DNA from 2 places in the Coprobacillus sp. genome. Region 2 is predicted to be linked to the other one. Evidence: a T-box and tRNA genes for the amino acid it is inferred to sense, from the RefSeq annotation. Region 2 holds a T-box; the other holds one or more tRNA genes.

Region 1 (16,804 bases), on a different contig from region 2:
TTGTGTTGATACAGGGTGCTGCTGGGAATGTTGCACCACGATATTTCTGTTCACAACTCAATCCACCTGATGCTTGTGATGATAGATTTATTCGTTCTGAAACTGCATTGCAAGATATGGCTAATGAGATATTAACTTGTGTTAAGCCAATGATTGCTCAAATATCAGTGCAGCCGATACAGCAAATTGGGATGTATACGCGTAGTATACTTCTGCATTCTGATGTACCCTCATTGAAGGAGGCTCAAAGTGTTGCACAAGAGGCTCAACAATATGCTGGTATTGATGGTCGATATTGGCTAGAAGAAGTGCAAAGGCTTAATAATGCTCATATTCATTACCAATCTGAAATGATAGAAGTTCAATATTTCTATCTAAATGAAGGATGTTTAAGCGGAGTTGCTAATGAAGTGATGTGCGAGTTCGCTTTAGAATGTATGCAAAAACTTCATAACGAATATTTTTACTTTAATGGTTATACAAATGGTTGTCTAGGTTATTTCCCTACAGAGGAAGAATTTGATCAGGGTGGATATGAGGTTTATTGGTCAATGCTCATCTTTTATATTTATCATGGTAGAGTTTATCCATTACAACGTGATTCAGCAACACAACTTATTCATTTTGTTATTAAAAATGCTTAAATCTGAAGGCTTTCATAGCCTTCTTTTTTGAAGATAAAAAAACCACCTATAAACTCAATATAAGTGGTTAATATATTATATTCTTTTATAGTTTTCTGGATTAATGAGGCTCGCTGCTTCTTGATCACAAATTACTGTAAAGTTTGGATGTAATTTTAAGATAGTAGCAGGAAGATCTTGATGAATAGGTTCATCTAAGAATCTTTTAAAAATCTCTGCTTTTTCTTTTCCATTAACAATCATAATCAAGTGGTGAACACGCATTAAACTTTTTGGTCCCATTGTTAGGGTAAATGGCTGACGAGGACGGTCTTTATATGACGGATTAACAGCTTGTTTTTCTTTGAAATCAATGCAATATGTATAACTGTCAAAAGGTGTACAACGAGGACAATTCCCACAGAAGTGGCCATCATAACCTAATCCTATAATCATAACATCTATCCCTCCAGCATGACGAATATCATTATCAAAATCTTGCCAATTATCTTGGTTCATAATATGAATACGTTCATTAGGAATGTGTGCTTCTTTAAAAAACAAATCCTGCATTTCATTCCAATTTGGACCATGTTCTTCATCTATATATGGATTTTCATCAAAGAGATAATACTGTATATCTTTAAACTTTTCTTGATCTTTAACATGAGGAATCATCATTTCATATAATATTTTTGGTGAGCGTCCAGATGTTAAAAAGATATTCACTCGTTTATCTTGCATCATGGCACCGAGTAAAATAAACATAGCACTTTCACTCATTTTCTGTTCATTTTCTTCAATAATTAATTTCATAAATAGTATTCTCCTTTATCTCGTTAATTTTAGTATACTAACTTTCTAATATGTTTTCAAGAAACTCCCATATCTCTTTGAAATAACCATCTTATCTTATTTTATATGGCTGGTTGACAAGAGAAAATATATAGATACATTTTTCATTATAAGTTATCTGTTTCTTATTGCAAATATACATACTGTTTGTTATAATAAAACCAGATGATGACTTTGAGCATGATATGGACGTTACAAGGTGTAAAAATTGGCATGACTGGAATAAACCAGTGTCTATAAAATGTTAGTGAGGTAAGGATTAGGGGGCCAATTCTTACTTTTTTGTTTATAAAGGAGGTATTTATATGGGATGCTATATTTATGTTGGAATTGCAACAAAAATCATTGTTGAAAAAAGAAGAGGTGGATATCGGGAAAGAATATTCTCAACAGATGAAATTCTTGATAAACTAGCAGGTCAGTTTAATTTAGATTTATATAATATTGCTGAAAATAGTCAAGTTGTTGGACTGGCATTAAAAGATAAGGTTATAGAGAGTTATTTATATGATTTTTTGTATGAACAGTCTTATGATTTGGAATGTGGAAAAGAAATAAGAGAGGAAATAGAAAAACTAAAAAATAAAGATGCTCATCAAATATTACAAATGTTTAAAGATTATGTCTTAGAGTATATCTATTATAATGATCAAGATTATACTCGAGAAACATATTTGGATTCAGATTTAAAGTTATACATAGAAGGTATTACTTATTTAAGTGATGGTAAGATTATGATAGAGTGTTATCAGGAGTTCTTGAGATACATCCATAGATTGATAAGAAAAGCAACAGATAATCCTATAAAAGATGCGACATATTTGACTATTGTATAATAGTCAAATATAGATAATATTCATCGTTTTTTGACATGGTTCTTACAAAGTTTAAGAACCATTTTTTTATATAATAGGAAAATAATGGTAAAAAGTTTGAAAAAATGCTTATCACAGAGAATTATTATCTGTATTTATGCTATAATGATGATACTCGTATAATGAAGGAGGGAAAAGCTGAATGGGGAAGAGTCATCTATTGATAGCAGGAAAAAACAAGGAATTATTAAAAGAGTTAGGTGATGCTTTAACAGATGATTTCTTAGTTCTTTATTGTGACCAGATTAAGAAAGCTAAAGAGATATTAAAAACAACATTATCATTATCTTTTATGATTGTGGATATAGACGATTTTGATGAAACTTTTGAGATTGCCCATTATGTAAAAAAATACCCTCGTTTAGCAACTTTACCTGTTTTTGTATTAGGCAAGGCAGATGCAAACTTAGAATCTAAATGCTTTCAATTAGGTGGAACTGATTATATCAAAAAACCTTATCAAATAGAGAAAATAGTGAACAGAGTCAAAAGCGTTTATCACATTTATGCTCATAATATTTATCGTGATTATTTTGAAAAAGATATTCTAACAAATGTTTATAATAAAGAATACTTTTTAAGTGAGGTTGAATATATTTTACAGGAAAATCCTGATAAAAAATATGATTTGATATGCTTTGATATCGATCGCTTTAAGTTAATTAATGATTTATATGGGACGGCTGGAGGAGATCGCCTATTACAGTATATAGCAAAAGTGTATTCTGATATATGTATGCAATATCACTGGATTATAGGGCGTTTGCATAATGATGTTTTTGTTATTTTGATGGAAAGAGGTTCAATGTCATATGAAGAACTTACAACCGCTGTTTCAAGGCAATTAGAATCAGTGTCAGTTAACGTTAAAATTGTTTTGAGCTTTGGAATATATCCAATTACAGATTGTCATTTATCCGCTAGTGTTATGTGTGATCGTGCACTTATGACCTCAAAAAGCATCAAGGGAAATTATGAAACAACATATAAAATATATCAGGATGTTTTAAGACAAAACATTATGGATGAACAGACGATTATTAATGAAATGGAGAATGCTTTGGTCAACCATGAGTTTGTGCCTTATTATCAACCTAAGTATAATATAGAAACAGGTAGTATTATTGGCTTTGAAGCATTAGTCAGATGGATTCATCCACAAAAAGGTATTATACCACCTAATCAATTTATACCTTTATTTGAATCTAACGGATTTATATCTCAAGTAGATTTTTGTATATGGGAACAGGTCTGTCAGGATTTACGTCGATTATTAGATAAAGGTTATTATGTTATGCCGATTTCTGTTAATGTATCAAGAATTGAATTGTATTTGAACATTAAGGAAAAACTTCTCTATTTATTAGATAAGTATAATGTCCCTATTGAACTTTTAAGACTTGAAATTACTGAGACAGCTTATACAAATAATCCAGAACAGTTGATTGAAGTTGTAGATAAGTTAAGAAAGCAAGGATTTAGCATTCTGATGGATGATTTTGGAAGTGGATACTCTTCTTTGAATATGTTAAAAGAAGTCCCTGTAGATGTTCTTAAAATAGATTTAAATTTTTTACAAGACCTTCAAACATCAGGGAAAAGTGAAAAAATACTGGAATCTGTTTTAATTATGTCTAGAAAATTAAGTTTATCCGTTATTGCTGAAGGTGTTGAAACAAAAGAACAAATAGATTTCCTGCGTTCAATAGGATGTTTAAGAGCACAAGGATATTATTACAGTCGTCCTGTCACACGACAAATGATGTTTGAGATTTATGAAGATCAATCTATAGCTAAAGGTGATACAAAAGATGAAATTGAAAGATTAATTAATATTGATGATGTCTTAAATAATATTCACAAAGTTGATGATATAGAGTGGTATAGAAGTGCAATTTTAAGGTTAGATGCCCAAATTTTTGAATTTGATTTTATTACAGGAAGCATGAGATACTATGATTCACGGCTTTCACCACAAACCGGTGAACTAAGCAAGATAGAAGTTCCTAATTATCTACAGCGTATACAAGATGGATACCATATTCATCCTGATGATGTTGAGAAAGTCATGTATATACTTTCAGGTCACAGTGATACAAAAGAAAGTATTCGAGCAAAACCATATTTTTCAGATGAAAGTTATCAATGGTATAGTGTTATTACCCATACTATTTATAATGATTATAACCAACCCATTATTGCAGTAGGGGTTATGCGTAATATATCAGAATATAAGTTAAATGAAGTTTCTTTGTTTGCTTTATCGCATATGGATACACATGACAAGCCACAAATAAGTATTAATGAAGTTTGGCAACATATCGGACAAGAAATGTTCTTTGATAGGATTTATTCAACAATACGCTATGAACAACCAACACATTTATATATGCATTACCAGCATGATTATCAATTAGAGACACCAACCTATCACCCATTGACTACTCAACAACAGCAGCAGTTAATGAGTTGTTATCAACAAAATGGTGGTATTATTATTTTACAAAAAGATGAAATTGAACAAAATCAAGAATGTTCTGCACTCAAAGAATATTTTTTGAATGGCTCTTATACAATTGTTTGTCTTCCTATTTTAAGACAGGGAGAATATGTTGGTGAGACTGTTTTGGTTTGTCATGAGAAAAGAAACTTAACCGAAAGTGAAAGAAATGTGCTTATAGAAATTGGTAAATATATAAATAGTTATATGGACTCCTATTTCTTTTCAATTCAATTGCAAGAAAAAAACGCATTATATAATGCGGTTGTAGAGAATATGTATAGTTCCATTCTGATGTTAGAGGTCACTCCAGATATGCAAACTCTTATTTATGCAAATAAGGCGTTTTATCAGTTATATGGATATGACGATGACTTACATATTCCTGATTTGGATGTCATGGAATTGCTTGTTGCAGAAGATAGACAAAAAGTCATTGATGCTTTGTTAGATTCTATCCATACAAAGGAAATTCGTACTTGTCTATATAGAGGAACTCATAGAGATGGACATATATTGAGTCTGGAAATGAGGACAAAGCATCTTGAGCAATCCTTAGAAGGTAAACATGTTGTTTTGGTTATTATTGATGATCGTTCTGCTCAAATTCATCATCAACAGGAAACAAGATTATCAGAGATGAAGTATAAGTTAGCATTTGAACAGACACATAGACGCTTATGGGATTATAATATAAAGACAAAGCAATTATATCGTTCTAAAGCAGTTCAAGAGGATACAGGGACACCTGAACTAATTGAAAATGTTCCTGAATATTTTGTTGAAAATAATTATATTCATCCTGATTATCATCAAGGATATCTAGATTTTTATAGAAAAATATCTCAAGGTGAAGATTGTGATTATTTATTTAAAGCATTGCATAAAGATGGTGTTTATAAATGGATGCATATTACTTATCATGTTCTTTTTGATGAATATGGGCAACCAGACCATGCGATTGGATTTGGTGAAGATGTTAATGAAGTTTATGCAAATAAAATCCGCATACAACAAGAACAATATTATGAAGCAATCATGTATGGGTCTAGATTGTATTATGATATTAATCTGAGTGAAAATAGCATTGTCTATAATGATCATAGAAACCTATTAGAGGATGTTAATGAATTTACATATACCCACTTTCTGGAATATATTACAGAAAAGGTTGTTTCTCCAAATGATCATCAAAAATTCTTACATGAATTTTCTAGAAAACAGTTGATGCATCTTTTTAAAGAAGGAAAAACTCTTTTATCAAGAGAATATGAATTAGGAACTGAGGAGAAACGTTGGTATGAAATCGATATTAATTTATACACACCAATAGATTCTACTGATATATGTGCTTTTATAACAACACGAGATATTGATGAAAGAAAACGTTATGAATTATCACTTGAATTCAATGTTAAACATGATGACCTGACAGGTGTTTATACTAGAAATGCAATTCAAAAATATGTTGAATCTATTATTAAGCAGAAACCAATTGCTGTAATGATGATTGATGTTAATGAATTCAAACTTATCAATGATACATTTGGACATACTTATGGTGATGATACTTTACGAAATATTGCTGATGTCTTATTACAAGTTGTCAATAATAGAGGTGTTGTTGGAAGAATGGGTGGAGATGAATTTATTGTTGTTATTGATGATTTCAAAGATCGTCAAGAAATTATTAATATGGCTAAACGTATTAATGATTCTATTCATCTCACGTATGTGGTGAATCAAGAAAAGCATACATTATCATGTTCAATTGGAATTGCCTGCTCAGATGATATCAATAACTCATTTAAAAGATTATATCGTCAAGCAGATGAAAATCTTTATAATATGAAAAAAAGAGTGAAAATATAACCAGATAGTTAAGTTTATCTGGTTATTTTGTATTTCATTGACGAGATAGAAGTTGTATAAGCAAATTGACTGCTAATTGAATATCATTTAGAGAGAGACCAGAATAATTAACAACTAATGTTTGAGATTCAAAAGGTTGTTCATAAAATTGGGAAAGGGTTGCAATATTTAAACCAATATTATGTGCTTTTTCAATAATTGCTACATCTGATAAAGAAGAATGATAGTGTAAAAGAAAATGAAGACCAGCATTTTCTTCAGTAATATTAATGTCTTGATGAATGACACTTTGTTGGAGTTGAGTTAAGAGCTCGTCTCTTATCATTTTATAAGAATTGCGCATACGATTAATATGTTTCTCAAAATAACCTTGCTTCATAAATTCAGCTAAAATTATTTGTTCAAAACTTGAGACACTACACGCTGAAAATGCAAATTTATTATGATAGAGTTGTACTAAATGTGGTGGTAATACCATATAACTCATACGAAATGATGGAGCAAGCGTTTTAGAAAATGTATTTAAATAAATGACTCGTTCATTTTGATCAATTTGATAAAGTGTTGATAAGGGTTTTCCACGTAATCGAAATTCACTATCATAATCATCTTCAATAATATAAGTATGTTGTTGAGTTGCCCATTTCAAGATTTCTAAACGTCTTTGAATAGGCATTGAAATGCCTGTAGGATAATGATGAGCAGGAGATATGTGAACAATTTGAGCTTGGCTTTTTTTGAGTTCATCAATATTTAAACCATCATGATCTAAAGAAATATACTGATAGTGAACATTATTTAATTGATAAACCTTAGCAATACTTCGATGGCCTGGATTTTCTAAAGCATAATGTTGGTCTCGTCCTAGCAATTGAATGACAATATTATATAAATATTCTGTACCTGCTCCAATGACAATTTGCGATGGCGAAACATTCATACCTGAAAATGCATGAAGATGTTCACAGATGGCTTCTCTAAGTTCAAGGCAACCTTGCTGATGTGCACGTATTAAGAGTTCAGAGTTCTGTGAATTTAAAACTTGTCTTGTTAATTTTGACCAGACTGAAAATGGAAAATTAGAGAGGGATATAGAATTCGTTCTCAAATCAATAAAATACTGAATTTGTGGTTTTTCCAAGATAGTTGGAACTGTTTGGGTTGGAATTTCAGGATATTCTATTGAATTCACAAAGTATCCTTTTTTTTCTATTGAATAAATATAACCTTCTATAAGCAATTGATTATAAGCATTTTCAATTGTAATGAGACTAACTTGTAGATGTTTTGCAAATACTCGTTTAGATGGCAATTTTTCATTTGCCTGTAATTTTTGTTGAATGATATCATTTTTAATACATTGGTAGAGATATTCATACATTGGAATACCTAATTCATGATTAAAATGGTAAGTTAGCATAATATCACCTCCAATTGATTATAACATAATCTGGTTATATAAAAAAATACAAAACTGAATATTTTCATATAACCAATAAAGGAGTATACTCAATTTCAAGAAGAGGGGGGGATTCAAAATGAATCATAAAGTATTAAAAATATTAATTATTGGTTTAATGGCAGCATTGTCATATATTGCATTTACATTTATGCAAATTAAAATTCCAACACCTGCGGGGATGACTTCATTTCATTTGGGTAATACATTTTGTGTTTTAGCTGCTTTATTACTTGGTGGATTGCCAGGAGGAGCGGCTGGTGCAATTGGTATGGGAATTGGCGATTTACTTGACCCAACATATGTTATTGTAGCACCAAAAACGATTATTTTAAAATTAGGGATTGGGATAATCACTGGATTGGTAGCGCATAAGGTTATGCATATTCAAAATAAAGAAGGAAAGGAGTTAAGAAGAGCTGTCTTCATTTCTGCTTTTTCTGGTATGTTATTTAATGTTATTGGTGAACCTATTTTTTCTTATTTCTATACAACAGTTATATTAGGAGCTCCTGATAAAGCAGCGAAAGCATTGGCATCATGGAATGCAATAACAACAGGGACGAATGCTATTATAGCAGTTATTGTTTCATCACTTGTTTATCTTGCAATTGCACCAAGACTTAAGAATAATGGAGTATTAAAAAAACTTTCACCTAAGGAATAGTGGTAATCTATTCCTTTTTATCATATAATATGTATATGCCGACATAGCTCTAACTGGTAGAGCAGGCCACTCGTAATGGTCAGGTTGCAGGTTCAAGTCCTGTTGTCGGCACCAGTTTCTAAATTGTTTTAAAGTTCCCATCGTTGAGGATTTTAAAACTTTTTTTGTTGACTGGATTGTATTTCAAACGTTAAAAGATTATACTAGAGCATAAGCACATATATAAATGAAACAGAAATATGAAGGAGAATTAATATGTTATTAATCATGGAATGCATAGTTGCCTGCATAATATTTACAATTATAATATTACCAGCACAATATCATAATCCGTTATCCCAATTTGCTTCTTATCCGACTGCAATAAAAAAAGAGTCTATAAATTACCTGAATATAAAGATTTTATGAGTCAAGTAGAGCATAAAAATTAGATACGTAAATTTATAGGTGCAATTCTCATATCTATCCTTTTATTTATAGTAGCATATCTTTCTGGAAATAAGACTTTTATTTCTGTATATAGACATGTTTTTATATTGTTTTTGACAGTGAATATATATGATTTAATTGTATTTGACTTAATTATATTTTGTCATAGTCAAAAACTAATGATTCCAGGTACTGAGGATATGATTAAAGAATACAGAAGTCCATGGCATCATATCAAAGGTGCAATAAAGGGAATAGTCATAGGGGCTTTTGTTGCACTATTATCAGCTAGCATAATTCAAATTTTATTATATTTAAGGTAGATAATAATGATATTGTAAAACAACAATATATGGAAATCATATTATTTACAGATAATTATTATATAAAAATAGTCTCATTTTAGAGTTTATCTGTTATGAAATGACTTATTCTTACAATCTTATTTTTATGAGAGTAGGTATAATTATAGAAACATAGATAAACAGTTAGGAGGAGTTACAAATGGCATCAAGTTTAGATTTTGTACATTATATTTGTCAGCAGATAGATGGTGCTGGAATGATTTCATATAGAAAAATGTTTGGAGAGTATGCAATATATTGTGATGGAAAGGTTATTGGTTTAATTTGTGATAATCAGTTCTTTGTTAAGAAGACGACTGCAGGAGAATTGATTTTCCCAAACTGTCAGGAGGCTTCACCCTATACAAATGCAAAGCCACATTTGGTTATTGATAGTATAGACAATAAAGAATTAATGACAACATTGATTAGAGTAACTTGTGATGAACTGCCTAATCCAAGGCCTAGAAAGAAGAAATAAGAGTCTTATTGTGAATTTTTACAATAGTAAGTGAATGTAATTTATTAACATTCAATTCATGTTTAAGGACTATAATGGACATGGTGATAAAAAATGGAAAGAATTGAGAAAAGAATTGTTGTTTTGTATCGATTACGTAAAGAACGTATCAATGAACTGTTAAAAGAGTATCATTTGTCTTATGAAGATTATGAGATAGTTTTAGCATTGCATTATGCTGAAGGTCTATCAATTGAAGACATAAAAAAAGAGACAAAAATTGATGAAAGATTAATAGAGAGTATTATTGATCATCTACAGAAAAAAAATTATCTTTATATAGAAAATAATCGTATTTATCTCACAGAAGCAACAAAAAAATTATATCCTCAATTAAAAAGAGTTGTCAAAAAAGGCAATGAAGAAATGATCCGTCAAATGAGTACAGATGAATACCATGAAATTATTGAAACATTAGATAAGATTATAGAAGTTTATGAGTAAAGTAGAAATACTTTACTTTTTATTTATGAAAATGAATACTAAATAAAATCATGATGAATATATTGAGAATAAGTGAGGTGGTATATCATGCATATAGATAAGAAGATATTTTTTATTTGTGTTTTTTTCTTTTTTTATTTAATTATTTTTTTGTTAAAATATCAAAAGAAACAAATATGCCATCACAATCAATATGACATGTTAGAACAATTTGATGATGTTATTATTGCTGAATATGATATATTGCAAGATAAACTCACCTTTTTGCCACAATCACAAAGAATGTTATTACTTGATCAATTAAGTTATTGTCATTTTTCTCAAAATTATAAAGAGACAAATATTGTGCTCCCCGATGATTGGAGGGTAATTGAAAATTTATTTGTCAATTTATCTGATGAGGAAGTTTATAAATGTGAAGTGAGAATGCAATTTCATGATGGTGTTTACAAGTGGTGTATGTTAGATATGCTTGTTAAACAACGTTATCATCAACCATATAAAATTATTTGTAAAATTACAGATATATCACAGCATAAAGCAAAATTAGAATCATTGGAAGCAAAGGCTATCAGAGATGCAATGACAGGACTATATCAAAAAAATACCTTCCAAGAAAAAGTATCAAAATTAATAGAATACAATGTAAAGGGTTGTTTTTTAATATTAGATTTAGATAATTTTAAAGAAATTAATGACACTTATGGACACGATGTTGGTGATCAGTGTCTTGTTGAGTTTGGTAGAATTTTAAAATCATGTTTTAGAAAAGAGGATATTATTAGCCGTTATGGTGGTGATGAGTTCGAAGTTTTTATGATGAATATTATCGATGCAGGTATTGTAGAAAAGAAAGCCTGTCAGATTATGCAAGCATTACAGTTATCAAAAGTTTTTGAAGATTTAAATATTACACTCACATGTAGCATTGGTGCTTTCATAGTTGATAGGTATACACCTTATTTAGAAGCTTTTGAAAGAGCGGATCTAGCACTATATTGTTCGAAATATCAAGGGAAGAATCAATGCAGAATAGATTGTTCTCCAAATAAAAAGCTATATCAATAATTGATTTAGCATACGACTTTATACAATGACTTGATTTGACATCCAAATGGCTTTACTGAATTTTCAATATAATTATCCATTGTTGAAGAGATAAGATAGTTGTCTTGATTATCTGCTTCTTTTTTATGTTTTTATACTATTTAATAAATAATTAAAGTCTAATAAAATAGATTCATAAATATCTTGTAACGAAACAGCAACCATTAAAGTTTCCTGAATTTGATTATGCTCTAAAAATTCTTGCATAAAAGCCAATGGTGATCCATCAATTATAAGTATGTTTTCAGCAATAGTTTGATTCATAGAGTTATAATATTCTTCTCATTTTGCATGAACATTAAAGAAATCTTTTCTTTTCACATACCAATGATAATTTTGTGATTTGTGATATTTAACAGCAAAGTCTGTTAATATTTAATTTAATTGTTTTCTATATTAGTTCTCCTTTGTTAGCTTTTACTCACTACATGTGGTATAATTTATACTCATTATATTAGCAAATTATTTGCTTAAAACTACTCAAAGATATGAATATTCTTTTCTTTTGTAATCAATTCATTTATACTTGATGAAGAGGTGAAAATATGGAACAAAAAATTGTGTTTTTAGATGTAGATGGAACTCTAACATTACCTAATGGTGAAGTGAGTGACAATGTCAAAAAATCTATTCAACAGGTACGCCAAAATGGTCATTATGTTTTTTTGTGCACAGGCAGAAATAAGGCAGGAGTTCAATCCTTAATGCCTATCGGCTTTGATGGTATTATCTGTAGTGCAGGTGGTTATATTGAGTATAATGGTAAGAAAATATATGAATCATGTTTGAAGGAAGAGGATGTTAAGGAAGCTAGAGAGGTCTTTGATAGAAATGGGATTATGTATAATTTAGAGACAACTCATATGACTTTTCAAAATGATGATATGAATGAAGCTTTTATCAAAATACATTTGAAAGATGATGATATGAATTCAGAGTTAACAAGACTATTGAACGAACAAAAAGATCGTTTTAATATTCATTCAATAGAAGAATATGAGGCGCATCCATTACCAGTTCAAAAGTTATGTTTTATGACATATAGTGAAGAAAGTTTGAAAGAACCAAGAACAATCTTATCTAAAAAGTATAATTTCATTGTTCATGAGTTTTTATCAACGCATATCATCAATGGTGAAATTATTATTAAAGGAACAAATAAAGGAAATGCAGTACGCTTTGTTGTTGAACATCTTGGCTTGTCAATGAAAAATACGATTTGCTTTGGTGACAGTATGAATGACTTAGAAATGATTGAGGTATGTGAACATAGTGTTGTTATGGGAAATGGTTCAGAAGTCTTAAAATCATTTGCAACAACAGTTTGTGAAAGTGTTCATGATGATGGTGTTTATCATGAAATGAAAAGATTAGGTTTATGTTCGTAAATATAAAAAAGAGTCTTTCGTTTAGAGAGACTCTTTGTATATATCAAATGAGCTTGCTATTAAGAGATAAAGAAAACCAGTTTGAACAAAGAAAATTGTATAGTCTAACATACCATGAACAAAAATCATAACTGTAAATGAGATAATTAATGCAACTAATGTCTTATCAATCTGTGTTTTCCATAATCGATATAAACGCTTAATATTTTCTATAATAAATGGCAGAATTGTGAGAATTCCAATAATTCCAAAACAAAGCAAAGGATCTAAATAGATACTATGGGCATGTTCAGTAGGATGACCATTATAAGCTTTGTATATATGCCAGTAAGTCATAGGCCCTTCACCAAAGAGAGGATGAGTTTTTATATTTGCTATAGCAACATCCCATATTCCCTGTCTTGTTCCAAAATAAGCAATAATGTTATCAACTCTAGGGAACTTTGAAGGGTTAAATACAAAATATACACAAGCTAAAATGACACCAGCCATTATAGCTAAACAAGCTTTATATTGTTTATCAATAATTAATATCACAAGAACACCAGCTGCAAGTGCAGGCCAAGCTGTACGACAGGCCGTTAAAAGTAACATAAATAAATTAATAGCAATGACTGCTAAATAATAACAAAACTTTTTATAGTTAACTTTAATATCTTTGATTTTTAATATTTTATAGAAAGTAATACAAACAAAAAATTCTATCATCATAGCATAATAGTTTGCATTAAAGAAAACAGAATTGATACGGTCTTGAGGTCGATTAAAAATAATAATTTCTAATTGATCTATATCAAACTTATTCAGGATTCCAATATACTCTATTAAACCATAAAGTGCTGCAAAAACACTTAAGACAATAATACAATTCATAATGAATTCAAATAATTCACCTGTAATATGCTGTCGGTAGTATAAAACAAAAGATAAAATAGCAAGGATTCCAAGACTGCAACCAGCCCCATAATAGTTTTGATAAAACAGCGATACAACAAAACTCAACCCACAAAAGTAAAGAATATATTGACTCTTTGCTGTTTTTCTATATGCGTCTTGTATTTCCCCTTTTAATAAAAGACGTATTGTTAAAAAGATGAGAACTGTTGCACACATATAAAAAGGTAAGAACATCGATAAAATCGCAACAATGATATATCTTTGATTATGTGTAAAATGTTCTTTTAAATAATCAATTCCAAAAATAAGCCACACCTCCCAAAACGCAACTCTATTTTACAACAAATAAGAAATTATGTATACTATAAAAAGCAAACATAACAAAAATGTAAGAAATGGAAAGAGGAAAAACATGTACAAATACCTATATATTTACAATTATTCACCCCATGAGCAACAATTATGTGAGATGGAATTTAGACGTCTGTTTAAAGAAAATATGACGTCTAAATATTATTTATCAAATACTTATTTTGATTATACAAGAAGTGTTTTTATCAAGGGGAGATTGAATATTATGTATTCATCTGATAACTTTGATAAAATTGTTGAATTCATTGAGGAAAGCCAAATGTGTTATTATGAATTCAAAGTTATTTATTTAAAGAATGATATAACACATGTTGATTATCAGGAATCTTTAGAAAAATGTAGACAGATTGCTCACCCTATTGATGGTTCAGTGAATATGCAAGAACCTAAGGTTATTTTTGCAATTACAAAATTACACAATCAATGGTATTTTGGGACATATGATGATGAACTTGTTTGGTCACATTGTTATGAAAAACCTCATTCTTATTCACATTCTTTAAATATTAGAGATGCAAGGACATTAGTTAATATTGCTGTTGGGCAAGAAACATCATTAAAACTGATAGATCCATGTTGTGGAGTTGGTACAGTTGTTTTAGAAGCTTTGAGTATGGGCATTGATATTGAGGGATATGATATTAATCGTGAAGTTTCTTATCAGGCAAGATGCAATTTGGAGCATTTTGGATATGATCCATCTGTTATTCAAAGAAAAGATATGAGAATAATTGAGAAACAATATGATGTTGTGATTATGGATATTCCTTATGGTGTTTATAGTCCTTTTTCATATGAACAACAATTAGATTTACTAAAAGGAGCATTTTCATTAGCACCATCACTTCTTTTGGTTTCTCATATACCAATGAATAAAGAATTAGAGACATTGGGCTATGAAATCTTAGATTGTGCAACAATTATAAAAGGAAGTTTTCAAAGATATATGACACTTTGTTGGAAAAAATAACAGATTTCGTTATAATGAAGATGAGGTGAGGGGAAATGAAACATATCTTTATGATGAAATATACAAAAAAACATCATGACTTTGAAAAAAGTATTCATGATATTATGAAGGACTATGACTATGAAATCGTTTATCGTAACTGTTTAGCAGATAGTCAAAAGTACATAAAAGAGTTTCCATGTCTAGCCCGCTTTTATATTGTTGGAGGAGATGGAACAGTTCATGGTTTTATCCAAGATTTAGTGGATAGTCAACATGAAGTTGTTGTGATTCCTCTAGGGACAGGGAATGATTTCTGTAGAACATTAACCACACAAAAGAATCCACAAGAACTGCTTAAAGAATCTTTAAAGTATAGTGCTCAAAAAATTGATGTTATTCAATTGAATGATTCTTACTTTATTAATGCTGCTTGCTTTGGACTTGATAGTGTGATCGCAAATCATGTTCATGATACACCACATATACCTTTTATCCCTGATTCAAAAAGTTATATTATCTCTATACTACAAAATACATTAAAATATGGCAATCATTCTGTGACTATATTTAGTGATAATCATTTGATTTATCAAGGAGAAATGATTCTTTGCACAGTTAATAATGCACAGTATTATGGTGGTGGGTTTCAAATTATACCTCACGCTGATATTCAAGATGGATATATGGATATTTGTGTTGTGGATAAGGTTCCTAAATGGAAAATTCCATATATGGTTGAAAGGTTAGTGAGACGTAAATTAGCTGGTCGTAAAGATGTTCATTATTTTCGTGTTAAGAATGCTAATGTTATATGTTCATATAACTGTAATGTTGATGGTGAAGAAGTCAGTTATGGACATTATCATTTTCTTATAAAACCAAGATCTTTAAATGTTGTGACATTTCAATAATAAAAACCAAGCCTAAGCTTGGTTTTCATATTCTTCTGAGAAGAAAACTTGGTGCCATAATGAGAAACAATAAACAGTCCAAATCTTCTTATAATAATCATGTTTTTGATTTTTGTGATCTTCTAACATAGAAATCAGTTTTTGATCATCAAAAAGTTCTTTAATAATTGGTGTTTGTAAACCATTAAAAACTTTTTGATAAAGATCTTCTTCTCTCATCCATTCTCTTAAAGGAACTGGGAAACCAAGTTTCTTTTTCTTATATGCTTCATTAGGAATAACTTTTTTAGCAGCTTGTCTTAATAAGACTTTTGTATTTTCCTTTGTAACCTTCTGATTATCTTTTAATTGACTTGCAACATGAAAGACTTCTTTATCTGTAAAAGGAACACGACTTTCAATGGAATGAGCCATTGTCATTTTATCACCTTTTTGTAAGATATCTTTAATAAACCATGTTTGCAAATCAACATTTTGTCTCTTTTGAATATTGGTTGCTTTTCCTAAGTTCTTGAATAAAGGAGCAACAATATCATCATGAGTATGTAGATGAGAAGTATCTCTTAATAAGTGTTTGCAATCCTGCTCA
Region 2 (16,804 bases):
TTGTTGAAAGACGATGTGCAATGACAAAACTTGTACGCCCTTTCATAACATTATGCATAGCCTCTTGTAACATTTTTTCTAAACGAGTATCTACTGAAGATGTAGCTTCATCTAATATTAAAATCTGAGGATTTTTTAAAATAGCACGTGCAATTGTTAATAGCTGTTTTTCACCCTGAGAAATATTGTTTGCTTCCTCATTAATAATCATGTTATAGCCTTCAGGTTGTGTACGAATGAAATGATGAACATTTGCTTGTTTTGCAGCTTCTATAATTTCATCCTTTCGTGCATTTTGACGACCATAACGCAAGTTATCATAAACTGTTCCATGAAATAACCAGGTATCTTGTAAAACCATTCCAAATAAGGCATGCAAATCTTCACGACGCATATCTTTGATATCAATGCCATCAATGCGGATACTGCCAGATGTTACATCATAAAAACGCATCAATAAACTAATCAAAGTTGTTTTTCCAGAGCCAGTTGGTCCCACAATAGCAACCATCTGTCCACTTTCAATTTCAACATTAAAATCATGAATAACTTCTTTATCACCATATCCAAAATGAACATGGTCAAAACTGACTTGACCTTTTGTCTGTTCAATCACTTGTGGTACTTGTGTTTCTATTTCCTCTTTTTCATTTAAAACTTCAAAGATTCTTTCAATTGCAGCAAACGCAGACTGAATTTGTGAAGATAAGTTACTTACCTGAGAAATAGGATCATTGACCTGCCAAATATAACGAACAAATGCTTGAATCTGTCCAATTTGCATCCCTCCGCCAATAGCATATAAGCATCCCATTAATCCAACTGTCCCAATAATAATATATGTGACAAGAGAAATAGAAGGTGAAATAAGTGATGACATAAACTGAGCCTTAAATGCATTTTGACATAACTCTTCATTAATATCTTTAAATTGTTCAATTGATTTTTGTTGTTTATTAAACAACAAAATTTCATTATATCCTGTATACATTTCAGTAATAGCACCATTCAAATTTCCTAATGCTTTTTGTTGAGCAGTAAAACGTTTTTGTGATCTCTTGACAATAAATCTCGTAATCAATAATGCTAATGGAATAATCATAAGAACAACAAATGTCATTGCCACATTAATACGTGACATCATGAAAATTGCTAGTCCTAGTGATAAAACACCACCAATAATCTGTCTTAATGTCTGTTGTAACGCATTTGAAACAGTATCAACATCATTAGTAATACGACTTAATACATCACCATACTGATGAGTATCAAAATAACTAATTGGTAAATGTCTAATCTTTTCTTGTAATGCATTACGTAAATCATGCATAGCATTTTGAATAGAATTTGTAATTGTAAAAGTAAATATCAATTGTGAAATTGTTTTAATCATATAGAAAATAAACAATGTTACAATAATTTTAATAACAATATCAAATTGAATATGAGCTCCTGGTACTTTATCAGCAATTGCTAAAGCATTTTCCATTAATAAAGAGGTGATTTGTCCTTCTATTGTTGGTGTAATGGCCAAAACAATATTTGTAATAATAATCATTCCTATGGCAATAAAGAAACTCCATTTGTATGGTGAGATAAATGGACCAATCTGAGCAACTGATTTTTTAAAACTTTGCCATTTCTTATTCATAGGCTAACTCCTCCTCACTCAGCTGAGAAGCTGCAATTTCATGATAGATAGGACATGTTTTTAATAAATCATGATGTTTCCCTTTACCAACAACTTGTCCTTCGTGTAAGACAATAATTTGATCAGCATCCATAATCGTAGAAATTCGTTGCGCAACAACCAATACAATAGATTCTTTAGTTTCATCTTTTAATGCCTTTCTTAAACTTGCATCTGTTTTAAAATCCAATGCACTAAAAGAATCATCAAAAATATAAATTTGTGGCTTTTTAATAATCGCTCTGGCTATACTTAAACGTTGACGCTGACCACCAGACACGTTCGTTGCACTTTCTGTAATCACTTCATGAAAGCCTAATGGCTTTTCCATAATAAAATCATACCCTTGTGCAATGCGTGCTGCATGAGCAACCTCTTCATCAGTTGCATCTTCTTTTCCATAACGAATGTTATCAGCAATTGTTCCAGTAAAAAGCATTGCTTTTTGAGGAATAAAGCCTATTTTATCACGCAGTTCTTTCATCGAATAATCTTGTATATTGATTCCATCAACTGTAATCTTTCCACAACTCACATCATAAAAACGTGGAATTAAATTAATTAATGTTGATTTACCTGAACCTGTACTACCAATGAAAGCAATTGTCTCACCCTGCTTTGCTGAAAAAGAAACGTCTTTTAAAACAGCTTCTTCACCATCTGGATATACAAAAGTAACATTATCAAATGACAGCGTATGTTCCTTAGAAATTGGCTGTTTAGTCACCTTTTGATGATCTTGAATGATAATATCAGAATTTAAAACTTCTTGAATACGTTTGGCTGAAACAGCTGCACGTGGATACATAACAAAAACACTACAGAACAATAACATTGAAAACATAGCATGGAATAAATAGTCCTGAAATGCAACTAACTTTCCAACTTGTAAAGTTCCTGCCCCAATCATAGTTGCTGCAATATAAAAGATAAATAAGATTGCTATATTCATAACTAAGAAAAATATCGGATCAGCAGAATTCATTAATTTAAAGATTCTTTTTGTATGACCAGTAAACTCACTGTTTGTATCATTAAATCTTGCTTGTTCATAATGATCATTATTAAAAGCACGTATTACCTTAATTCCAGTTAAATTTTCTCTAGAAATACGATTTAAATGGTCAAGTGAAGATTGCTGTTTTTGCGACATTGGTTCAGACACTTTTGCAACAATAATGACGCCAATAATAATTAATGGTAAAGTTGCAACAATAACCAAAGACAAGTCTAAAGATGTTTTTAATGTCATGAAGAATGACACCGCAATCATAACTGGTGTCAATAAAGCAGTTCTCAAAATCACATTAACAAATAACTGAATTTGGAATGCATCATTATTTGTACGTGTGATTAATGAAGAAATTCCAAATTTATTAAATTCACTTGGTGAAAAATCTTGGACTTTTGTAAAAATATCATTTCGAATATCACGTGTAATTGATGTTGAAATTTTCGCACAACAATACCCGAGTAAGATTGTTCCTAGAACTCCAGCAATTGATATTGCAATGGCAACACCCCACATCATATAAAGATATCCTTTATCTTCAGTGGCAACTCCAATATCAATCATATTAGCTATGATTGTTGGAAGTCCTAATTCAACAAGTGCAAACCCAAAGACAGAAATGACATTGAGAACAAGTAACTTTTTATACTTCAATAAGTATTTTAATATTAATTTCATATTTTCCCTCCTTGCCGTTTTGACTTGATTACTCTATAATAAACTATAAGGTTACCTTATAGTCAATAGGAGAATGAAAAAATGTCAGAAAATCGTGAGAAATACTTTACTACAGGAGAGTTTGCACGTATATGCAATGTTCCTAAACATGTCTTATTTCATTATGATGAAATTGGATTATTTAAACCATCTATTGTAAAAGAGAATCAATATCGTTATTATTCTCATCATCAGTATGATACTTTTACTATTATTACTATTCTTAAAAGTATTGGTATGTCTTTAAATGATATTAAGATTTATCTTGAAACAAGAACACCTCAATTATTGATTGACTTATTAAACGATCAAGAAAAAGTTTTAGATCAAAAAATGAAAGAATTAAAACGAGCTAAAGATTTTATTAAAACAATTCGTTCAACAACTTCACATGCTCTCCAGATTCAAGTCAATGATATTTATCTTCAATACTTTGATGAAGAATATATTCTTTGTAGTGATGATATTCACCACAAAAACAACAAAAGTTTTGAAGCTTATAATGATGAATATGTCCGTTTTTATAATAATCATCTGGATACAATGGACAAAGTAGGAACAATTCTATCAATTGATGAATTGTGTAAACAGAATTATAATACATTTCAGTGTTTATATACCCGTGTGAGAAAAAATAATCATAGAAATATTCGCATTATGAAAGCTGGTTATTACATAGTTGCATATCATCAAGGTGATTATCAAACAATTAGTGAAGCCTATCAAAGAGCACTTTCTTATGCAAGAAAGCATCATATTATTTTAGGAGAAAATGCTTATGAAGAATATGTTTTATCAGATATTGCTGTTCAAGATGAAAATAAATTTATTACCACAATCTATCTAGAAACAAATGAAAAGCATATCGAGTGATATGCTTTTATAATGCTTTGTCTTCAATTTGTTTTAAAATCATGCAAATAAATTCATCTAATGAGACAGTTGTTTGTTTTTGCTCACCATATTGACGATAAGTGACTGTTCTTTCATCTCTTTCCTTATCACCTAATACCAATTGATATGGAATTTTTTTCATTTGTGCCTCTCTAATACGATAACCTAGTTTTTCTTCTCTGTCATCTATTTCAACACGAATACCTTTAGCTTCTAACAATTTAAAAATTTCTTGAGAATAGTCTAAATGATATTCATTTTTCACTGGAATGACTTTGACTTGAGCAGGTGCTAACCATAATGGGAACGCTCCTGCAAAATGTTCTATTAAAATACCAATAAATCTTTCAATAGATCCAAAGATAACTCTATGAACCATAACTGGTCTTACCTTTTCACCATTTTGATCCACATAAGTCAAATCAAATCTTTCAGGTAAATTCATATCTAATTGAATAGTTCCACATTGCCAAACTCTTCCTAAAGAATCCTTAACATGGAAATCCAATTTAGGACCATAGAAAGCTCCATCTCCTGGATTGATCTTATAATCTTTTCCAGCCGCCTGACAGGCTGCTGCTAAAGCTGCTTCACTTTTCTCCCAAATTTCTAATTCTCCAATATATTTTTCTTCTGGTCTCGTAGATAATTCAATATCATATGATAATCCAAGCATTGAATAAACACGATCAATGAAAGCAATCAAACGAACAACTTCACTTTCAATCTGATCAGGAGTCATAAAGATATGTGCATCATCTTGAGTAAAAGTACGAACTCTGAATAAACCATTTAAAGCCCCACTTGCTTCATGTCTATGCACTTGTCCAAGTTCACCCATACGTATTGGTAAATCTTTATATGAATGTAAACCATTTTTATAGACAAGTAAGCTGCCAGGACAGTTCATAGGTTTAATAGCAAATTCACGCTCATCAACTAGTGAAGTATACATATTTTCCTTATAATTATACCAATGTCCTGAAACTTCCCATAATTCCTTAGACATCATAATAGGTGTTTTAATGAATTCATATCCTTCTTTTGTATGTTCATCATACCAGAATTTTTCTAATTCATTTCTAAGCAGCATACCATGTGGTAAGAAAAAAGGCATTCCTGGTGCATACTCACTCATCATAAATAAATCTAATTCTCTACCTAATTTCTTATGATCTCTTTTCTTAGCTTCTTCTAAAAAATCTAAATAAGCTTGTAATTCTTCTGGAGTTGGAAAACAAACACCATAAATTCTTTGCAGAACTTTATTGTCTTTATCACCTTTCCAATAAGCACCTGAATGTTTAAGCAATTTAAAATTTTTACACATTTTAACAGTTTCAACATGTGGCCCTCTACATAAGTCTACAAAATCACCTTGACGATAACATGTAATATGTCCGTCTTCTAAACCAGAAATTAAATCTAATTTGTATGGGTCATCTTTAAACATCTCCATTGCTTCTGCTTTAGAATGCTCCTCACGAATAATACGTTTACCATCTTTACAGATCTTCTTCATTTCTTTTTCAATAGCTGGAATATCTTCATCCTTAATGACTTTGTCTCCTAAATCAATATCATAATAGAATCCTTCACTCACTACTGGACCAACCCAAAATTTAGCATTTGGATATAAATGCTGAATTGCTTGTGCCAAAACATGAGCACACGAATGGTTTAACATATTTAATTGTTCATCATTTTTAAAATCAAAGTTTGCCATTTTCATTTCCTCCTTTTTATTATTAAAAAAGAGATCTCATCGCAAAGGACGAAATCTCGTGGTACCACCTTAATTTATTATCTTTCGATAACCTCTATTGTCTTAACGCGACCCAACGACATTCTCTTTCGAGTGTAGCTCATTAGGGAGTATCTTTATAAAGATTGAGAAACTTTCAGCAACCGTTTCCTCTCTAAACAATACTTATATAAAAACATATCCTAAATCATAGCTTGTAGCATTATTTTACATCAAACTATTATTTTGTCAAGTCATCTGATATTTTTGAGTTTGCTTTTTCATAATATTCTATAATTTCTCCTGCCCCATATATTAATGAAGAAATCAAAAAAGAAATAAAACAAGACCAAAGCATCAATATCATAGATTCAACACCCATCAATTGCCCAGTATTCAAGTAGGACGTATTAATCGCAATACTATATCCCTGACTTATAATATTCCCAAATAGGAAAAGATAAGCACAGACTTTTATAATTTTCGATACTTTATGAAACATATATCTCCTCCTACTTTCACAATATCATAAAAAATATGATATTATTGCTTATTTTCTCATAGTGAAAATCAATAACGATCATTTAACATTTCAAAATATTCCACAATTTTACCAAATCCATAGATAATAAGTGAAAGAACAAAATACAAAATAAGTCCATTCAATAATCCTAAAAGAGTACTCACAATAAATTGTGAACTACATTCTAATTGTATGAATTGATAAATATCTCTATACCCTTGATTAATTAGGTTTCCAAAAAAATAGATATAAGCAAATAACTTTATTTTTTGAGATGTATTATTAAACATATTCTCTCACCTCTATGCTTACAATACCACAAAGATATGAAAAAGTTATGAAGAAATCTCACAAAATAACGTTATTATTTTCACAATAAAATGCATATTTTGTCGAATGTAGTCGATAAACAAAAAAAGGACCAATTGGTCCTTACATTCATTATTTTACTGTAATTAATTGTAAATAACTTGTTGTTCCTTCGATACCTGGAGTTCCACCAGTCACTAAAATTGTTTGACCAGCATCAATTCCATTTTCTTTAGCAATAACTTCTGCTAAATTTAATAAACCTTCAGTTGTATCCATTTGTTTACATGTTACTGGTTTTACACCCCAGTTTAATGCTAATTTTCTTGTTGTTTCTCCATATGGAGTTGCAGCAATAATTGGACATTCTGGTCTATATCTTGACATTTTCTTAGCAGTAAATCCTGATTCAGTAAATGCAATAATAGCAGCAACTTCAAATTTAGTCGCAATTTCAGCTACTGACATACAGATAGCTTCAGATGCATCATCAGTTGCAGTTCTTACAGCTTTTCTATGTAAAGAAGCATAATCTAAAGTAGATTCAGTTTTTAAAGCGATTTTGTTCATAACCATAACAGCTTCTTCTGGATATTTTCCTTGAGCAGATTCTCCAGATAACATAATTGCATCAGTACCATCATAAATAGCATTAGCAACATCGCTAACTTCAGCACGAGTTGGTCTAGGATTTTCTTGCATAGATTCTAACATTTGAGTTGCAGTAATAACAACTTTACCAGCTGCTTTACATTTTGTAATCAATTCTTTTTGGATTAATGGTACGTCTTCAGCAGGAACTTCTACCCCTAAATCTCCACGTGCAACCATGATTCCATCAGCAACCTTCAAAATTTCATCCATATTTTCAACACCTTCGCTATTTTCAATTTTAGCGATGATTTGAATTTCAGGTTTACCATTTTCAACTAATACTTTTTTCACATCTAAAACGTCTTGAGCACGACGTACAAATGATGCAGCAATGAAGTTTACATCTTGTTCACAACCAAATGCAATATCTGCTCTATCTTTTTCAGATAAGTATTCAAAACCTAATTTAATTCCAGGAACATTAATTCCACGTTTGTTTTTCACTTTTCCATCATTTGCACATACACAAACAATGTCAGTACCTTCAACATGGTCAACTAATAATTCAACTTGACCATCATTAACCAAGATAAATCCACCTGGTTTAACATCTTTATATAAATCTTTATAAGTAATAGTAAAACGATCTGCAGTCCCTTCAATATCTTCTACACAGATAGTAGAAACTTGTCCTTTTTTGAAATTTGCAGCACCACCTTCAAAATCACCAGTACGAATTTCAGGTCCTTTTGTATCTAACAAAATAGCACAGTTAGTTCCAAGTTCTGCGTTCACATCACGCATAGTTTGCATTTTTGCTCCATGCTCAGCAAAATCACCATGTGAGAAATTACAACGCATAACATTCATACCAGCTAAAACTAATTTCTTTAACATCTTTGGACTTTCAGATGCAGGCCCAATTGTACAAACAATTTTCGTCTTTTTCATTTTTTCTTTCATACTTTACTTTATCTCCTATACCCTCTTATTTATATTAACGAAGTTTCAATACATCTTCGTAAATACCTTGATTTACAGTTCTCTTATGTCCCAAGACTTCTTCAATTGGCAATCCAACGATTTCGCCTCTCACATCACTCACACAAAGACCACCTTTTCCTTCTTCAAGAAGTTCAACAGCCTTAATACCCATACGACTTGCTAAAACACGATCTCTTGCAGTCGGGCTTCCACCTCTTTGCATATGCCCTAAAACATTTGCACGTGTCTCAAAACCAGTTTCTTCTTCAACACGTTTTGCTAATTCATGAACATCAGTAATGTGTTCAGTAATCACAATTAATGCATGTTTTTTATCAGAAGCTTTTGATCTTTTTAAAGTTTCAATAATTTCTTTTTCATCAAAACCACTTTCACTTGTCACAATCATTTCTGCACCACAAGCAAGACCAGCATGAACAGCCAAATCTCCACATCTTCTTCCCATAACTTCTAGAATTGTACATCTTTGATGAGAACTTGATGTATCTCTTAATTTATCTAATGCATCTACAATTGTATTTAAAGCTGTATCAAATCCAATTGTAAAATCAGTATCAGGAATATCATTATCAATTGTTCCAGGAATTCCAATACAATTAATTCCCATTTCTGTTAATTTCAAAGCGCCATTATAACTACCATCTCCACCAATAACAACCAAAGCTTCCATTCCAACTTTTTTCATTTGCTTAATCGCTTCTTCTCTCACTGCTGGATCTTTAAACTCTGGAAAACGTGCTGACTTTAAGAACGTCCCACCAACATTAATAATATTACGTGTACTATGTCTATCAAATTCAATAAAGTCCCCATCATGTAACCCTTTATATCCTAAACGGACTCCATAAATCTTGATTCCTCTATTTAAGCAAGTTCTTGTCACAGCACGAATGGCTGCGTTCATTCCAGGAGCATCTCCACCTGAAGTTAACACCCCAATACATTTTACCATAATTCTTCTCCTCTCACTTTATAGCATTTTGATTCTATCATAAAATATTGATATATTCTACACTTTTGTTTCCATTCTATATCTTCATTTTGCCCTCGTCAAGCATTATTTCAATGCTTAGCGCTTTCAATTTTGAAATTATCGTATTTGCTCGAATTTCATCACCTTTTTTAATAGTATAGACCTTTTTTAGATCTTTATAACCATACATACTCGTAAAGAATGTTGGTAAGTGATTTAATAAACGATATGATAAAATTGTCAGTAAAATTTCGTCCCTAGACCAAACTGTCACATTCTCTTCACCAATTCCATCCAATAATAAATAATCAACTTTCATTAAACGCTCCATTGCGTATTCAGTATCCCCAGTCGAAAAACTAGCTTTAAGATCAATAAGATAAGTAGGGAAATGAATAAAACCAATCTCTTTTCCTTTCTTGGCTAAAGAATTCATCAAGCCAGCTAATAAAGTTGTTTTACCTGTTCCCATTTCACCATGTAAAAATAAACCTTTATCATTGGGTTCTTGTAAATATTTTAAAATATGACCTAATGTATTTTGACCATTAGGTGATAAGCTATTGGCTTTTTTAACAATCTCTAATGATGTAAGATCTGTTAAAAGAATATCATCATTCACATTTGTTATAACAAACTTTTCTAACAATAATCTTCTTCTTTCTAATGCTTTCCCATATAAACAACTTTCTAATTCTAAAATAACTTCACCGTCTCTATAGACAAGATTTTTTTTCATTCCTTGATTATCTTTACGACAATTTTGTAAAGATTGACACCCTTGGCATAATTGATAATCATCATTATAATCTAAGAATTCAACCCAATAATCATCCATTATAGATGTATTTAAATGATAAGTCTTTAAAAATTCTTGAATATTTTTTTCTTTTGATAAAGCATAAATACTCTCTCTTTTCATTTTTTGAATTTCAGGTTGTTCAAGCATGTCTCCAATCTTTATCATAATTGTCCCTCCTCTAATTTATCTAACAATTCAAATAATTTCTGTGAATTGACTTCTGTGTTCTCTTCAATCACATGTTCAATTTTTAATTCTTCTTCACTTTGACGCTTATCATTCATCAGTTCCTGATATGCCTGCATTGCAGTTTCAATATGATTTCTTGCTAGTGATCCCCCAATTGTTTCACAATAACTTTTTGATAAACGATTATTATTTTTGCCAAGAACATATTCAATAAGCACATTGACAACAGCTGGTTTCAATCCTAACTGAACCATTAAGGTTTCGACAATCTTTAAATCATGAAAAACAGGTTCTTTTCCCCCTTGTTTTTCTTTTAATAATTCATATGGTGTTAAATTATCCAAATACTTCATATGTAAAACTAATGGTGATTGTTGTCCCTCTTGTGTTTGATATTGCAATGGCTGCTTATGGTAGACTTCCTGCAATTTAGAGACACTATCCATTTCAAAATATTTCTTAATATTTAATTTTAAACGGTCATAATCAAGCCCTTGAGAATGCATTGAATCTTTAACCAAACCAGCTAAAGTTAAAGCATCAATAGAATAAACTGTAGCAAGTTGAATCATATATTGAAAATCCTCATCAGTAAGTTTTGATTTATTGATTTGATAATCAGCTAAACTCTTCAATAAAAGTTCCTTATCATAAGCGACTTCTATATTTTGATGAACTGGCTCTTTGAATTCATCTTTTATTTTTAAGATTCTGCCATGTTTTCTATGATGATAGATTTGAAAAACATCTTGAAAACGAACTGTTACTTCTTCATAATCTGATAAATCTTCTACAGATATTCTAAAATACTGAACTGTCTTTTGAAAATCTTCAGGAGAAAGCGATTCTTGTAATAAAGATGATAGAATTTGATTCTTAAAAAATGCTTTTAATGTGAGTGGTGATTGGAGTTGATAGATATATTGTGTTATTTGATTTTCATGCTTAACAAATGTTTTTAATAATCCAATGGCTTCTAATGATTGAAAATGCTTTTCTAAATCTGTAAAACTCATTGAAAGAAAAGATGTTAAACGAGATAAAGAAGATGGCTTTAAAAAACGATTCATGCGTTTACCCTCTATAACTAACATCATATATAATTGTAAAGCATCAGAGCCAATAAGTGGCTGATACAAATAATACAATATATCTGTTTGAACTTCATCTAATGGATAGTGAAGTTCAACTCTGTACAAATCACTCATATATAGTTTCATCTTTTAATACCTTTAAAACCCTTTCTATTTCCTGATACAGTTCCTCATAATAACTTCTATTATCAATCACAAAATCTGCCATATCTTTCTTTTTCTCTATAGATATTTGTTGTCCTATTAAGTGCATTGCTTCTTCTTGCGTTATATGATTTCGCTGCATTAAACGTTTCATCTGTGTTGTTTCATCAACGTATACAACAATAATTTTATCACATAATGCCTCTAAATGAACTTCATATAACAAAGGAATATCTAAGAAAATAAGTTCATCCTGACAAGTACGTATGCCTATCTTCAATTGTTCAATGACATAAGGATGAATAATATTTTCTAATTGTCGTTTCTTATAAGCATTATGAAAAACAATATTGCCTAACTTCTTTCTATCTATAGAGCCCTTTTCATCTAAACAATCAAATAAATTTATAACCTGCTTAAAACACTCTGTACCTTGATCTAATGCATGTCGAGAAATTTCATCAGCATCTAAGACACAATAACCATGTGTCAATAAATAATTTGAAACAGTACTCTTTCCAACTGCAATAGAACCAGTCAACCCAATAACCTTAGTCATAGAAAGACTCCCTTATCTTTTCCATAACATACATACAATCTAAAGAATCCTGCAATGACATCCTTGGACTCTCAATGATTTTTTCTTTGAGACAACGATGCACCTCTTCAATCTCAGTAAAGAAATCATCATAAATATATGACTTTTCAATAACTCTTTGCTGATTATTAATAGTTATAATAGCTTGTTCAGGGCGATAAAAAGGCACAGCTGTCATTGTTCCTTGTGAACCATAAATAATCATGTTTTTTTCCTTGCTTCTATCTATTGCCATTTCTAGTTTTGCTGTCTGTCCACTTTCAAAAACCAATTCAACGACATCGTAAGCATCTACACCATTTTTGTAAATAACCTGAGTTGAGACTTTTTGTAATGGCGATGTTATGTAATCAAGAGTCGTTGCAATATTGTAAGTTCCAACATCGTACAAAACACCTCCTTGTTCTTTATCAAAAAGATAATGTCCTTCTTGATAGTCTACATCAGAACAAAATGATGTTTCAATACGTTGAACTTCACCTATCTCACCAGATGCAACAACTTTCTTCATGTCAGCCACAAGTGGAATAAATCTTGTTTTCATAGCTTCCATAAAAAATGTTTGGTTGGACTTAGCCAATTGACACAAGTCTTCAGTTTGAGTATACGTTAATGTTGCAGGCTTTTCACAAAGAACAGCTTTTTTCTTTAATAAAGCTGCCTTTGCCCATTGATAATGATCATTATGACGAGTTGCTATATAAACAGCATCAATATTTGGGTCTTCTAACAAATCTTCATATGTTGGATATATTAGAATATGAGGATGATTCAAAGAAAACTGTTCTCTTTTTACTGCTGTTAAAGATGCCCCAGCATAAAGATATCCTTCTTGGCTTTTATTTAAACTTTGCATAAATCTTGTAGCAATTTTTCCCATTCCTAATATTCCCCAGCGAATCATGTTAGTACCTCCTTTTTTGACAATGTGGACAATAATATGTTCCTCTTTGATTTAACATTATTTTCTTGATTTCACCTTGGCAACATGGACATATTTTTTGTCCATGTGCCTTGAGTTGAACCTGAAACAATCCATGAATACCATTAGCATCAAAAGAATGAATTGTTGTTCCTCCCTGAGCAATAGCACGGTTTAAAACATCCACAGAAATCTGTTTTAATTCATGAACTCTTTTCTTGGATAAACGAGAAGCTCTTGTGCGTGGATCAATTTTCATTAAAAAGCATATTTCGTTTGCATAAATATTGCCAATTCCACACATAATCGATTGGTCTAAAAGAGCTGTTTTAATTGGTAATGATGTCTTATGCAACAAAGCATAAAGTTCTTCACCACTGATATCAAATGGTTCTTTTCCTAATTTCATTAATGGTAATTGTTCACGATACAAATGACGATCAACAAGTTCTAGTCTTCCAAATTTACGGGTATCTATATAACGCAAATCCTGCCCATCATGAAGATGAAAAACAACGTGTGTATGTTTATCGACAGGCGTTTCTCTTTTGACAATATGATACTTTCCTTCCATTCGCAAATGAGAAACAAAAGCATCTTCATCTAATAAGAAAATCAAATATTTTCCCACACGATCAATGTCTCTAATTGTTTGATGTGTTAAACGCTCTATAAACTCCTGAGTATCTCCATTAATAATCTTATCATAATAAACATCAATGCCTTCTATATTTTCATCTAAAATAAATTGTCTTAATGTTTGTCTTACTGTTTCTACTTCTGGTAATTCTGGCATTTTCTCACCTACTTCAAATCATACCAATTAGAAGCATAAGCCCCATCAACTTTCAATGGAACATCCATTTGGAATGCTTCAACCATTGCTGATTTAATTAATTTCATCATTTCATCTAATTCATCTTTATAAACATCAAAAATCAATTCATCATGGACTTGTAAAATCATTTCTGATTTTAAATGTTTATCTTTCATTAATTGATTCACTTTCATCATAGCAAGTTTTAAGATATCAGCACCACTTCCTTGAATTGGTGAATTCATCGCAAAACGTCTAGCTTGTTCACGAACCATAAAATTCTTATCATTGATTGTTGGAATATATCTTTTACGATTTAAAACTGTTGACACATAACCTGTGTTTTTACAATCTTCAACAATTTGATCCATATAGACTTTGATTTCTGGATATTCTTCAAAATATCTACGAATAAATTCTTTGGCTTCTTTTAAAGAGACACCAATTTGCTGAGATAACTTAAATTCTCCCATCCCATAAATAATTCCAAAATTTACTGCCTTAGCTTGTCTACGCATATTGGCTGTTACTTCTTCATCCTTGACTTTAAAGACCAAAGCTGCTGTATGTGTATGAATATCCTTATCTTGATTAAAAGCTTCTATGAGTGATTGAACTCCTGCCAAATGAGCCAAAATACGCAATTCAATTTGTGAATAATCAAATGTGACTAGATAATCATGGCTTGGTATAAAAGCTTTACGAATCAATTTTCCTTCTTCTTGACGAACTGGAATATTTTGAAGATTTGGTTCTATAGAAGATAATCTTCCTGTTTGAGTTAGAGCTTGATTATAAATTGTATGTATTTTCCCATCTGCAAAAACTTGTTCTTGCAAACCTTTTACATATGTTGAAGATAATTTTGTTAACATACGATATTTTTGAATTAATGGAATAATAGGATGTAATCCTTCAATCTTCTCTAAAATATCTTGAGAAGTTGAATAACCCGTTTTGGTCTTTTTACCATTAGGTAAGCCTAATCGTTCAAATAAAACTTCTCCTAACTGCTTAGGTGATGAAATATTAAATTCTTTGTCTGCTAACATATATATATCTTCTTCAATTTGTTTAATCTGCTGCTCAAAATCCATTTCCATTTCTTTTAAGACATGAATATCGATTTTTGCACCAACATACTCCATATCTGCAAGAATGTAAGTCACTGGCAATTCTAGATTTTGATAAAGATCAAATTGTTCTTCATCTTTCAATCTTTGAATAGCTTCATCTTTTAAATCATATATAGCTTTGGCCTTTGAAACTGTATGCCTTGCTAATAAATCAATTTCAGGAATATGTTTTTTTGCTAATTTCCCAAATACTTCTTCTTCATATTGAACAGAATCATAATCATAATAATCACAAATAGACTTCATTTCATCTTTTAGACTTGGATTTAATATATAAGAAGCTAATTGCAAATCAAAATTCATGCCTTTTATATCAATTCCATTCCATCTCGCAGAAAGAATTTGAGCTTTGATGTTATAACTATATTTGCTATATTTTTCATCTTTTAAATAGTTCAGGAAATCTTGATCATTTAATGCATCTTCAAAAGAGATATAAAATGCTTGCTCTTTATTATACAAAGCATAACCTAATACAATAGATTTATGATAATTTTGATCATAGATTGCACCTAAGATACAACTAGCTTGAGTAATAGAAGGCATCTTCGTTACAACTTCATAATGAAGTTCAGTTTGCTTTGGTGCTTTTGATTCCATAGAAATCTTTTTTAATAATGAATTCATATCATATTTCTGATAAAAATCTTTTAACTTATCAAAATCATAACCAACATAGTGACAATCATCAAGTGTGACATCAAGAGGTATATCTTTTAAGATCGTTGCAATCTGCTTAGACTGAATACCAAGTTCAATATTCTCTCTAATCTTTTCACCCATTTTTCCTTTGATTTCTGAACAATGATCTTTTAAGTTTTCAATAGTTTGATATTCATGTAATAATTTAAGAGCTGTCTTTTCACCAACACCTGGTATTCCTGGAATATTATCAGCACTATCTCCCATTAAACCTAATAAATCTCTCATTTGATCAGGCTGCAATTCATATTTTTCATAAAATGTTTTAGGTGTAATAACGTCATCAGTCTTTGTTTTTGTATTTCTTTTATAAACATGAATATGTTCATCTACCAATTGCATCATATCCTTATCACCAGTCATGATATTCACCTGATAGCCTTGCTTTGATCCCTGAGTCGCAAGTGTACCAATAATATCATCACCTTCATATCCCTCAAGTTCACAATAAGGAATCTGATGAGCATCTAAAAATTCTCTAACAATTTCAAATTGACATTTTAATTCTTCTGGTGTTTCTTTCCTTGTTCCTTTGTATTCTTCTAAAAGATCACTTCTAAAAGTTTTCCCTTTTGCATCAAACGCAACCATAATCCCTTTTGGATTTTTTTTAATAACATTTTCTAAACGATTAGCAAACCCAAAAACTGCATTGGTTGGAATACCATCTTTGTTAACCATCAAATTTCCCATAGCTGCTGTCGCATAATACGAACTAAACAACCAATAATTTCCATCAATCAATACTAATTCTTCCATTTTATTCTATCACTCTTGCCTTATCAACAATAAAAGATAACTTATCTTTCATATCAACTTTTCCATTCATAAGACAAATGTTTCCTTTCTTTAACATCATACCTATACTCTTATATCTCGATGCAAACACAACACCATCGACACTACCTGTTTCATCAAATCCTTCAATAAAACACATTT

Evidence for each region. A T-box is a leader RNA that pairs with one kind of tRNA and senses whether it is charged. The one in region 2 lies ahead of thrS (threonine--tRNA ligase), so its partner is inferred to be a tRNA-Thr.
Region 1: it has a tRNA-Thr gene. The T-box ahead of thrS (threonine--tRNA ligase) is inferred to sense a tRNA for this amino acid. The anticodon was not compared.

Annotation. Positions count from the first base shown of each region.
Region 1 covers NZ_CFJNYH010000003.1:32,615-49,418, forward strand. Annotated here, with positions in the region: gene AC5M21_RS01980 (hypothetical protein) at 1-644, shown strand, start outside; gene AC5M21_RS01985 (6-phosphogluconolactonase) at 720-1,439, opposite strand; gene AC5M21_RS01990 (hypothetical protein) at 1,784-2,314, shown strand; gene AC5M21_RS01995 (EAL domain-containing protein) at 2,496-6,725, shown strand; gene pdxR (MocR-like pyridoxine biosynthesis transcription factor PdxR) at 6,760-8,145, opposite strand; gene AC5M21_RS02005 (ECF transporter S component) at 8,264-8,851, shown strand; tRNA gene AC5M21_RS02010 (tRNA-Thr) at 8,889-8,965, shown strand; gene AC5M21_RS02015 (TfoX/Sxy family protein) at 9,785-10,105, shown strand; gene AC5M21_RS02020 (MarR family winged helix-turn-helix transcriptional regulator) at 10,199-10,588, shown strand; gene AC5M21_RS02025 (GGDEF domain-containing protein) at 10,676-11,656, shown strand; gene AC5M21_RS02030 (ferritin family protein) at 11,780-11,959, opposite strand; gene AC5M21_RS02035 (HAD family hydrolase) at 12,241-13,083, shown strand; gene AC5M21_RS02040 (O-antigen ligase family protein) at 13,105-14,295, opposite strand; gene AC5M21_RS02045 (TRM11 family SAM-dependent methyltransferase) at 14,393-15,322, shown strand; gene AC5M21_RS02050 (diacylglycerol/lipid kinase family protein) at 15,358-16,215, shown strand; gene asnB (asparagine synthase (glutamine-hydrolyzing)) at 16,228-16,804, opposite strand, start outside.
Region 2 covers NZ_CFJNYH010000027.1:38,232-55,035, reverse strand. Annotated here, with positions in the region: gene AC5M21_RS10725 (ABC transporter ATP-binding protein) at 1-1,651, opposite strand, end outside; gene AC5M21_RS10720 (ABC transporter ATP-binding protein) at 1,644-3,380, opposite strand; gene AC5M21_RS10715 (MerR family transcriptional regulator) at 3,462-4,292, shown strand; gene thrS (threonine--tRNA ligase) at 4,300-6,039, opposite strand; T-box leader at 6,081-6,278, opposite strand; gene AC5M21_RS10705 (hypothetical protein) at 6,299-6,559, opposite strand; gene AC5M21_RS10700 (hypothetical protein) at 6,628-6,870, opposite strand; gene pyk (pyruvate kinase) at 7,022-8,446, opposite strand; gene pfkA (6-phosphofructokinase) at 8,481-9,440, opposite strand; gene AC5M21_RS10685 (ATP-binding protein) at 9,517-10,428, opposite strand; gene AC5M21_RS10680 (DnaD domain protein) at 10,425-11,672, opposite strand; gene coaE (dephospho-CoA kinase) at 11,653-12,249, opposite strand; gene AC5M21_RS10670 (Gfo/Idh/MocA family protein) at 12,242-13,192, opposite strand; gene mutM (DNA-formamidopyrimidine glycosylase) at 13,194-14,006, opposite strand; gene polA (DNA polymerase I) at 14,015-16,624, opposite strand; gene dnaE (DNA polymerase III subunit alpha) at 16,626-16,804, opposite strand, start outside.